2 regions of the Neobacillus sp. 114 genome follow, and region 2 is predicted to be linked to the other one. Evidence: riboswitches for the same ligand, from Rfam matches in the RefSeq annotation. Region 2 holds a riboswitch; the other holds the start of a gene.
The links. Region 2 has a riboswitch for FMN ahead of QNN06_RS22880 (ECF transporter S component). Riboswitches for the same ligand answer to the same signal wherever they lie in the genome.
Positions count from the first base shown of each region.

Region 1 (4,199 bases), 2.0 Mb from region 2:
ATACCCCAAAAATAACCGGAATGCCAGTGTCAAGCGTGATGCGGGATACTCCCTTTGCCACTTCATTACACACGAAATCAAAATGTGGTGTGGAACCGCGGATAACTGTACCAAGTGTGATAACTGCATCATATTTTTTGCTGTCAGCCATTTTTTTAGCGATTAATGGAATCTCAAATGCGCCTGGAACCCACGCGACATCCACATCAGCCTCATTCACTCCATGGCGCTTTAAAGCATCCTGTGCGCCAGACAATAATTTGCTTGTAATAAATTCATTAAAACGTCCAACTACGATTCCGACTTTCAGTCCTGTACCAACTAAGTTTCCTTCAAAAATATGTCCCATTTCTATTCCTCCGTATTTTTAATAATGAAGCAGATGACCTAATTTATCATGTTTGGTTTTTAAATAGCTTTCGTTTTCGGGTCTCATTTCCATTTGCAGCGGTACCCGCTCGACGACTTCCAGGTCATAGCCCTTGAGGCCCTTAATTTTACGCGGATTATTCGTTAATAACATCATTTTTCTGATGCCAAGATCTCTTAAAATTTGTGCACCAATTCCGTAATCCCTTAAATCAGGCTTAAAGCCAAGTTTTTCATTTGCTTCTACCGTATCGTAGCCTTGTTCCTGAAGCTGATAGGCCTTCATTTTGTTAAGGAGGCCAATGCCTCTGCCTTCCTGGCGCATATACAACAGCACACCATTGCCGGCTTGTTCAATCTGCATCAGGGCGGCGTGGAGCTGCGGACCGCAGTCACAGCGGTAAGATCCAAAAACATCACCCGTTAAGCATTCCGAATGAACCCTGACCAGAATTGGCTTTTCCGGGTCAATTTCACCTTTAATGAGAGCAACATGCTCTTTGTCGTCTACCATATTTGAATACCCGATTGCTTTAAAATCGCCATATTCAGTCGGCAGCTTGATTTCAACTTCCCGCTTTACCAATTTATCCTTCTGATTTCGATATTCAATCAGATCTTTGATCGTAATCATTTTCAGGCCCAGCTTATCGGCGATTTTTCTAAGCTGCGGTACCCGGGCCATCGTCCCGTCTTCATTCATGATTTCACAAATGACGCCAGCTGGCTTGGCTCCAGATAGTTTTGCAAGATCTACTGCTGCTTCTGTGTGACCTGTTCTTCTAAGGACGCCGCCTTTTTTAGCAATAAGCGGAAAAACATGACCAGGTCGTTTAAAATCGGCAGCTTTTGACTGAGGGTTAATTAAATTCATGATTGTCGCGGACCGTTCAAAGGCCGAAATACCCGTTGTAGCATTTTTATGATCAATGCTGACTGTAAAAGCAGTCCCATGCGGGTCGGTATTGTTAGCTACCATCGGCATTAAATCCAGTTTTTTTGCTAATTCTTCCTCAATCGGAACACAGACAAGGCCTCTCCCATGCGTTACCATCAAATTGATAACCTCAGGAGTCGTTTTTTCAGCAAGCGCTATGAAATCTCCTTCATTTTCCCTGTCCTCATCGTCGCAAACAATGATAACCTTCCCTTGTTTCAATTCTTCGATTGCTTCTTCAATCCTGTCAAACATGCTGTATCACTCCTTTGTTCAGTTTTTTCATGCAATATTATAAAAATCCATTCGCTTCTAAAAATTGGGCCGTAATACCTGATTGGCCTTTAGGCTTCTGATTGTTCGAAAAATTATTCATAAAATGAGCGACATATTTGCCAATCATATCGCATTCTAAATTTACAATCTCACCCTGTCCTTTGATACCGACCACGGTTTCCGACATCGTATGGGGAATCAACGATAATGTAAACGAGTTTTCGGTCACTCCAAATACCGTTAAGCTTGTCCCATCCACTGTTATAGAGCCTTTATAAATGATGTATTTCAATATTTCCGGCTCGGCCTCAATTTCATAATACACAGCATTTTCAAGCGCATTTTTGCTTTTAATAACCCCGGTGCCATCGATATGCCCCGAAACAATATGACCGCCAAACCTTCCCCCGGCCGCCATTGCTCTCTCAAGATTTACTTTTGAGCCGCGCTTTAACGAATTTAAACTAGAGGCTTTAACCGTTTCCGGCATGACGTCGACCGTAAAGCGGGTTCCCGTAAAGGAGGTGACAGTTAAGCAAACCCCATTGACAGCAATACTGTCTCCAAGATGAACATCGGCAAGGATTTTTTTCGCTTCAATCGTCATCACAAATGAATTACCAGTCCGCTGTATAGCCGAAATTGTACCAATCTCTTCAATAATTCCGGTAAACATCCTTCTTTCTCCCTTCATTAGGTTTCCAGGGATAAAATATTCTTCTAAAAAGCAAAAAGACCCTGAGGTAACAACCTACAGGGCCTGTTTAAAGACAATAGAAAATTAAGGCTTAAAAAAGGCTAAATTTCTCCAATTTTAATCCTGCTATTTCCCTTCTCCCATCCAGACTTTAACTGTCGGCTCCGGAATTTCACCAGATCCACCGCTTAACAAAATTGTTAACCGGGTCACGGACTAAGAAGCATTCGCTTCATCACCGCCGGTAAGGACTTTCACCTTGCCCCGAAGGAATTACTGTTAAATTATTTTAATATTATTATACAGAAGTGCATCTGTAAAGGAAACCGTACTGCTTCATAAAAAATAAATGAGCTTTATTTATACACCATAACTGGCAAATAAATTTCAAAATGAAGATCACCGCTGGCATTTAGCGCTTTGTGCTCTTCCTTATAGATCTCTAAACTTAGTGCTTGATGATCTTGCTCATAGCCATATTCTTTCATCCACGTAAACAAAAGGTTATATGTATTTTCTACCTCTTCGGGTTTTCCTTTATGGGTTGTCACCACATAATTTTTACTTGGAATCGTAAAGCCAACCATTCCTTCCGGGATATCTGTAATTTTTTCAACGGGTGCTGTAACGTAATAGGTAAACTCCGTTTCCCGGCTATGAAACGGGGCAATTAGAACCGGTTCCTCTGTCTTAAAGGAAATTTCCTCTAAGCGTTGTTCAAATTCTGTAAATAGCTTGGGTATAGTGCTAGTTTGCGAATAACTTCCATTCCATGAAATTCCAACTACTCTCATTTCATTTTTTTCTACTACTTGAATATCCATGTTAACCCCCCTTTTTTCTATCTTATTTCTAATATTCTCACAATATCCTTAAATTCCTGCCAAAAAAATTCGACTTTTTCAAAAATTATTATTTTAAAAAAATCAAAAATGCAGCCAAAATGGTGGCTACACTTTATTTCTAAATGTTGGAATTAATTTCAAAAATATTCCACAAGAACTTCTTGAAATTTATCTCTTAGGTAGTTTGTTTAATAGAATACTCTCCCATCGGCTCCAGGGGATAAGATTTTTAATGAGGATAGCCGTTTTCACACCCTTACCAATAGGAAAACGTAGTGCTGGTTTTTGCATTTTGGCTATTACTGCGATTTTTTGGGCTACCTCCCGTGGGTCGCCAAACTTTTCTTCTCCGGATAGAATGTAATTTTCCATACCTTCCATTAGCCGGTAGTACGGTGAGTCGGGTTGGGAGCGGGTAAGTTGTTTTCCTGAAGACCAAATACTGGTCCTGTACGAACCAGGCTCTACCAAGATTACATCCACGCCAAATGGCTTCATTTCCAGGCGAAGGCATTCACTCCAGCCTTCGAGGGCGTGCTTTGATGCCACATATGGTGACATTCCTGGAAAGGCGACAACGCCACTGATGCTGCTAAGGTTAATGATTTTTCCATGGCGCTGCTGTCGCATATATGGCAAGATGGCTTTTGTAACTGCCATCACGCCAAAAACGTTTGTTTCAAATTGTTTGCGGTATTCCTCCATCGGGAGCTCCTCGACAAACCCGGCAGCAGCGTAGCCGGCGTTGTTGACGAGTACATCGATACGGCCTCGAGTTTCCGTTAGTTTGGCGAGTTGGTTGATTGAATCTTGTGAGGTAACGTCTAGTTGGTGGATGTATATTTTATCTTCAATGTTTTCTTTCTTGGCTTCTGAAAGAAGTCCGCCGCTTTTATCGGGATTCCTCATCGTCGCTATAACATGAAAACCCGACCGAGCAAGTTCCAGAGTGGTTAAAAGGCCGAATCCGCTTGAGGATCCTGTCACAATGGCAATTGGTTCGTTCATGTTAATCTCCTCCTTAAATAAAAGTGTAACAAAATTTTGACAAATCTCTGCAAAATCCAGCAGGAAA
Region 1 covers NZ_CP126144.1:2,641,819-2,646,017, reverse strand. The annotation lists gene ribH (6,7-dimethyl-8-ribityllumazine synthase) at 1-349, opposite strand, end outside; gene QNN06_RS12995 (bifunctional 3,4-dihydroxy-2-butanone-4-phosphate synthase/GTP cyclohydrolase II) at 368-1,561, opposite strand; gene ribE (riboflavin synthase) at 1,599-2,258, opposite strand; FMN riboswitch at 2,408-2,555, opposite strand; gene QNN06_RS12985 (GyrI-like domain-containing protein) at 2,636-3,103, opposite strand; gene QNN06_RS12980 (oxidoreductase) at 3,293-4,132, opposite strand.
Region 1: it holds a riboswitch for FMN, as region 2 does, so the genes downstream of both, ribE (riboflavin synthase) here and QNN06_RS22880 (ECF transporter S component) in region 2, are expected to answer to the same signal.

Region 2 (4,199 bases):
TTACCAAAACCTTTCACGTAAAAAACGGAAAACTGTTTCCTGGATCCTGCCGGGTATTGCCGCTGCAGCGGCACTATTTTTATTTTTTATTTTGGCTCCTAAGTTTATGGATACGAATCACTATTCAATCAACAATGCCAAACAAGAGTCAACAAAAGAAGCGAAAATTGCCAAAGATAATAGCGATGCGAGCGGTATGGCCAATCAGGAATCACAGGCGGATAAATACTCAACATTAAAGAAAGCCGAAGGGCAAAACGATTATGCTGGGAAAACAGCTGTTTATGATGATGAAATAAAAGGCGGCGTCGTGTTGACCTATTGGGTGCCCGATAATCAAGCTCAAAATCTGGTACCAGTATCAACTATAGTCAAAAATACCGAAGGAAAAGACTGGCTTACCTTATATAATGAACATATGGCAAACCTAAACGAATCGGAATGGGGCCTAAGTGAATTTTATCCGCTCCAGGCAACATTGCATTATGATAATGCTAATGAAACTGTTATTGTCGATGTACCTTCAGACCATCCATACCGCCAAGGGACTGCAACGGAACAAATTTTTCTCGGTGCATTAAAAAATGATATTTCTTCCAATAGCAGCGTCAAAACGATTAAGTTCACCACAAATGGCGAACCTGGAATCGAACTAAGCAATGACTTTTATGAAAAATTGACCATCACTGATGTGAAAAAACATGCTTACCTCTTTTACTATTCTAATGGCAGTGATGTTCCGTTCTTGGTGCCAACACTCGAATCATATAAGGATATTAAGGCTGCAATCGATGCGATGAAGTCAGGGATAGAGGAATATCAATTACAAAGATCTTTGTTGCCGAATTTGGCAATTCAGGATGTATCAGCAAATGATAACACGTTAACTATCACTTTTGCGAAAGATGCCAGTTTAGAAGATGAACGGTTGGCCGTCTGGTCGATGGAGGCCATCCTTTTAACAGCAAAAGAATTCGGATTTGAAAAAGTGGTTGTGAGCAATCCTCCAGCAGCAAATATTGGCCCGTTTGATTTAACAAAAGAAATCAAGGTGCCAGCTGCCCCAAATCTTCGGACAATCGAGAAATGATAAAAAAATCAACCAAAAAACGGTTGATTTTTTTATGCATAAAATAGCAATAGACTCCAAATTATAACAAATATGGTCAGGCCGTCCGATGCCACACCATATGTTCTAAACGCGAGTATAAGAACATATGGTGTGGTATGGACAAGATGTAAGGAGGATTAATAGTGAAATGCGTGACTATATAAAGAGGTTTTTTATTGCCATTATAATGGCGATTTGTGTAGGTTTGTTGTTTCTTGGAGGGAGACACTCGGAAGCTGCCGGATTGCCAGAGGCAAAAACGGAGAAGGAGAGATGGATTTGGCCGGCAGATGGCGTTATTTCTGATACATATGGGACAAGACAGGGCAAGCATAAAGGAATCGATATCGCCGGAACATATGGCACCCCGGTCTTGGCAGTTGAAGATGGGGCTGTGATTAAGTCTTATTATTCCAATACATATGGTCAGGTTGTATTTATCAAGCACCCAAGCAATTTCGTTACGGTTTATGCCCACTTAAGCAAACGGGCCGTTGTGCCTGGTCAAATGGTTAAGCGGGGGGAGACCATCGGAACAATGGGAAGGACCGGTCAGGCTACCGGCACCCATCTTCATTTTGAATCACACCAATTAGAATGGAGATATGACAAAAAATTTGCCATTAATCCGGAACTGCTATTAGGAGATGCTGATGTTGGCGAAGCGGTTCAGGGCGGAATTGCAGCCAGTGGCAAGGATGTTTTGGAGGTAAGTAGCCGTCCGCAAAATATTCCTGAACCCAGTGGGCCGCCGCTTGTAAACCAATATATTGTAATAAATGGTGACAACTTGTCCTCCATTGCCCAAAAGTTTAATTTGACAGTGGCCAGATTAAAAGAAATCAACAACCTTAACACAGATGTAATTAAGCCTAAGCAAATCTTGATTGTCCAGTAAATAAAAACTTTTTACCCCGCAGCCTATTGCTGCGGGTATTTTTATAAATATTTAAAGACCGGAAAAAATCTTTAACTTAACAAAGTGACTGATTTTCAGTATAATAAACTTATAATTTTATAACGATCTATCTTCGGGGCAGGGTGAAATTCCCGATCGGCGGTATTAGAGTATAACTCTTCAGCCCGCGAGCCTTATTAGGCAGGATTTGGTGTGATTCCAAAGCCGACAGTATAGTCTGGATGGGAGAAGATGGAGGTTCTGCAGGCATTCGAAAAATTTCCACGGATCGAATGTTTATTAAGCATACCTAAATTTACTCCCTCAAGCTTCAATCTTGAGGGAGTTTTATTTTGAGTGCCTATAAAAGCTGAATCTCTCTTCCTAACGTGATGGATCAAAAAGGAGAGAGGAAGATGAAGAAAATGAAGAACACAAAGGTAAGAGCAATGGTTTCAATCGGGATGCTGAGCAGCATCGCATATTTATTAATGTTTTTAAACTTTCCGCTGCCGATGTTCCCTAATTTTTTGTTTGTGGACTTTAGTGATATTCCTGCTTTGATTGCTGCGCTGATTTTCGGACCAGTGGCAGGAATTTTAGTAGAATTGTTTAAGAATATGCTAAATTATTTTGCAACAGGGAGCCCGACAGGCATTCCTGTTGGCCACCTTGCCAATTTCGCAGCTGGGATTGTGTTTATTCTGCCGACTTACTATGTGTATAATAAATTGAAATCAAAAAAGGGAATGACACTTGCCCTAGTAGCTGGAACTATTATCATGGCTGTTGTGATGAGCATCGCCAACTACTTTATCATTTTACCTGCCTATACGGCCTTAATGGGTTTCCCGGATATGCGGAACCTCGTCGTACCTGCGATTTTGCCTTTTAATATCTTAAAGGGCGTAATGATGTCGATCATTTTCATGCTTCTATTTATTCGGATGCAAGCATGGCTAAATAAATTTTCAGTAAAAAATGCTTAAAACGAACAGAGGCCGCAAAACCAGGGCCTCTGTTTTTTATCGAAAAAAATAACCCCCCGGCTTATAGTAGGCGGGGGGTAGCAGCTTAAGAATATCTTCAGTCAAAGATTATTCAAATTTAGTTGGGTTACCGTCGAATGGCTCATCAGCAACTTTAATAGAATCAGTTGGGCAGCCTTCGAAAGCGTCCATCATGTCATCGATTAAAACATCTGGAATTTCAACGATACCTTCGTTATCGTCAAGTGTTACGAATGCGATACCTTCATCATCGTAATCATAGATATCTGGTGCAGCAGCGCCGCATGCGCCACACGCGATGCAAGTTTCCTTGTCAACAATTGTGTACTTTGCCATGAAAAAAACCTCCCAGTAAAATAACAAGTAATATTCTTACTTATTTTCCGTTTGTGATGGAAAATACAATTCACATATCTATTGTAAAGCTGTATGAATAACTTTTCAATAGAAATTTGATTTTGGTACCTTTAGTCCCATTATTTCTTAAACTTCCACATTTTTGGACAACACAATACCTGTTTCATGTTAAAATATAATAAAATTTAACTGTTTTTGTCGAATTAGGATAAGTGGTGAGTCTAAAATGGAATGGGTAGAATCAGTTATTCTTTATTGTTTGAAAAAAATTAATAACGAAAGAACTATTTATTCTGTTTACCACATTTTAAAAGGAAAGAAATCGTCGCAAACCATTCAGGATATTCATTTATATTCGTTAAAAAGATTATTTGGAGTACTTGAACCGCTGGCAAGAGACTCCTTTGAAGAGATCATTCATTGTATGAGGGATAACGGGTGGATCATTGAGCAAGGTGAGCAAAAATACCTGCTCAGTTCTTCAGGTGAGCAGCGCTTGAAAAATATCGGTATTCCAATCTTTCTCAATGGCTGGCGTTATCACCATGTGACCACCATATTTTGGGAACGGCTCTCTTTATTAGTGCAGGTAGTATCTAACCTCATTAATCAGGAATCAAGCTATATACCGATTCAAAAAAATAAGAAGGTTCTGTTCTGGGTTAAAGCTGTTCTAAAAGAAAGCCATCTCTTAAGAAACGAAATTGGCGAAAAATTATATGAAGAATTGAATGAATGCTTCGAAGATGGGAAGGGAATTGATCCGTCTATGATTGTCTTCCGTTTAACTGGATTCCGGCAAATAGGATTAACCGCTCAGCAA
Region 2 covers NZ_CP126144.1:4,680,465-4,684,663, reverse strand. The annotation lists gene QNN06_RS22890 (negative regulator of sigma-X activity) at 1-1,090, shown strand, start outside; gene QNN06_RS22885 (peptidoglycan DD-metalloendopeptidase family protein) at 1,260-2,009, shown strand; FMN riboswitch at 2,135-2,267, shown strand; gene QNN06_RS22880 (ECF transporter S component) at 2,435-2,998, shown strand; gene QNN06_RS22875 (ferredoxin) at 3,107-3,355, opposite strand; gene QNN06_RS22870 (YpbB family protein) at 3,603-4,199, shown strand, end outside.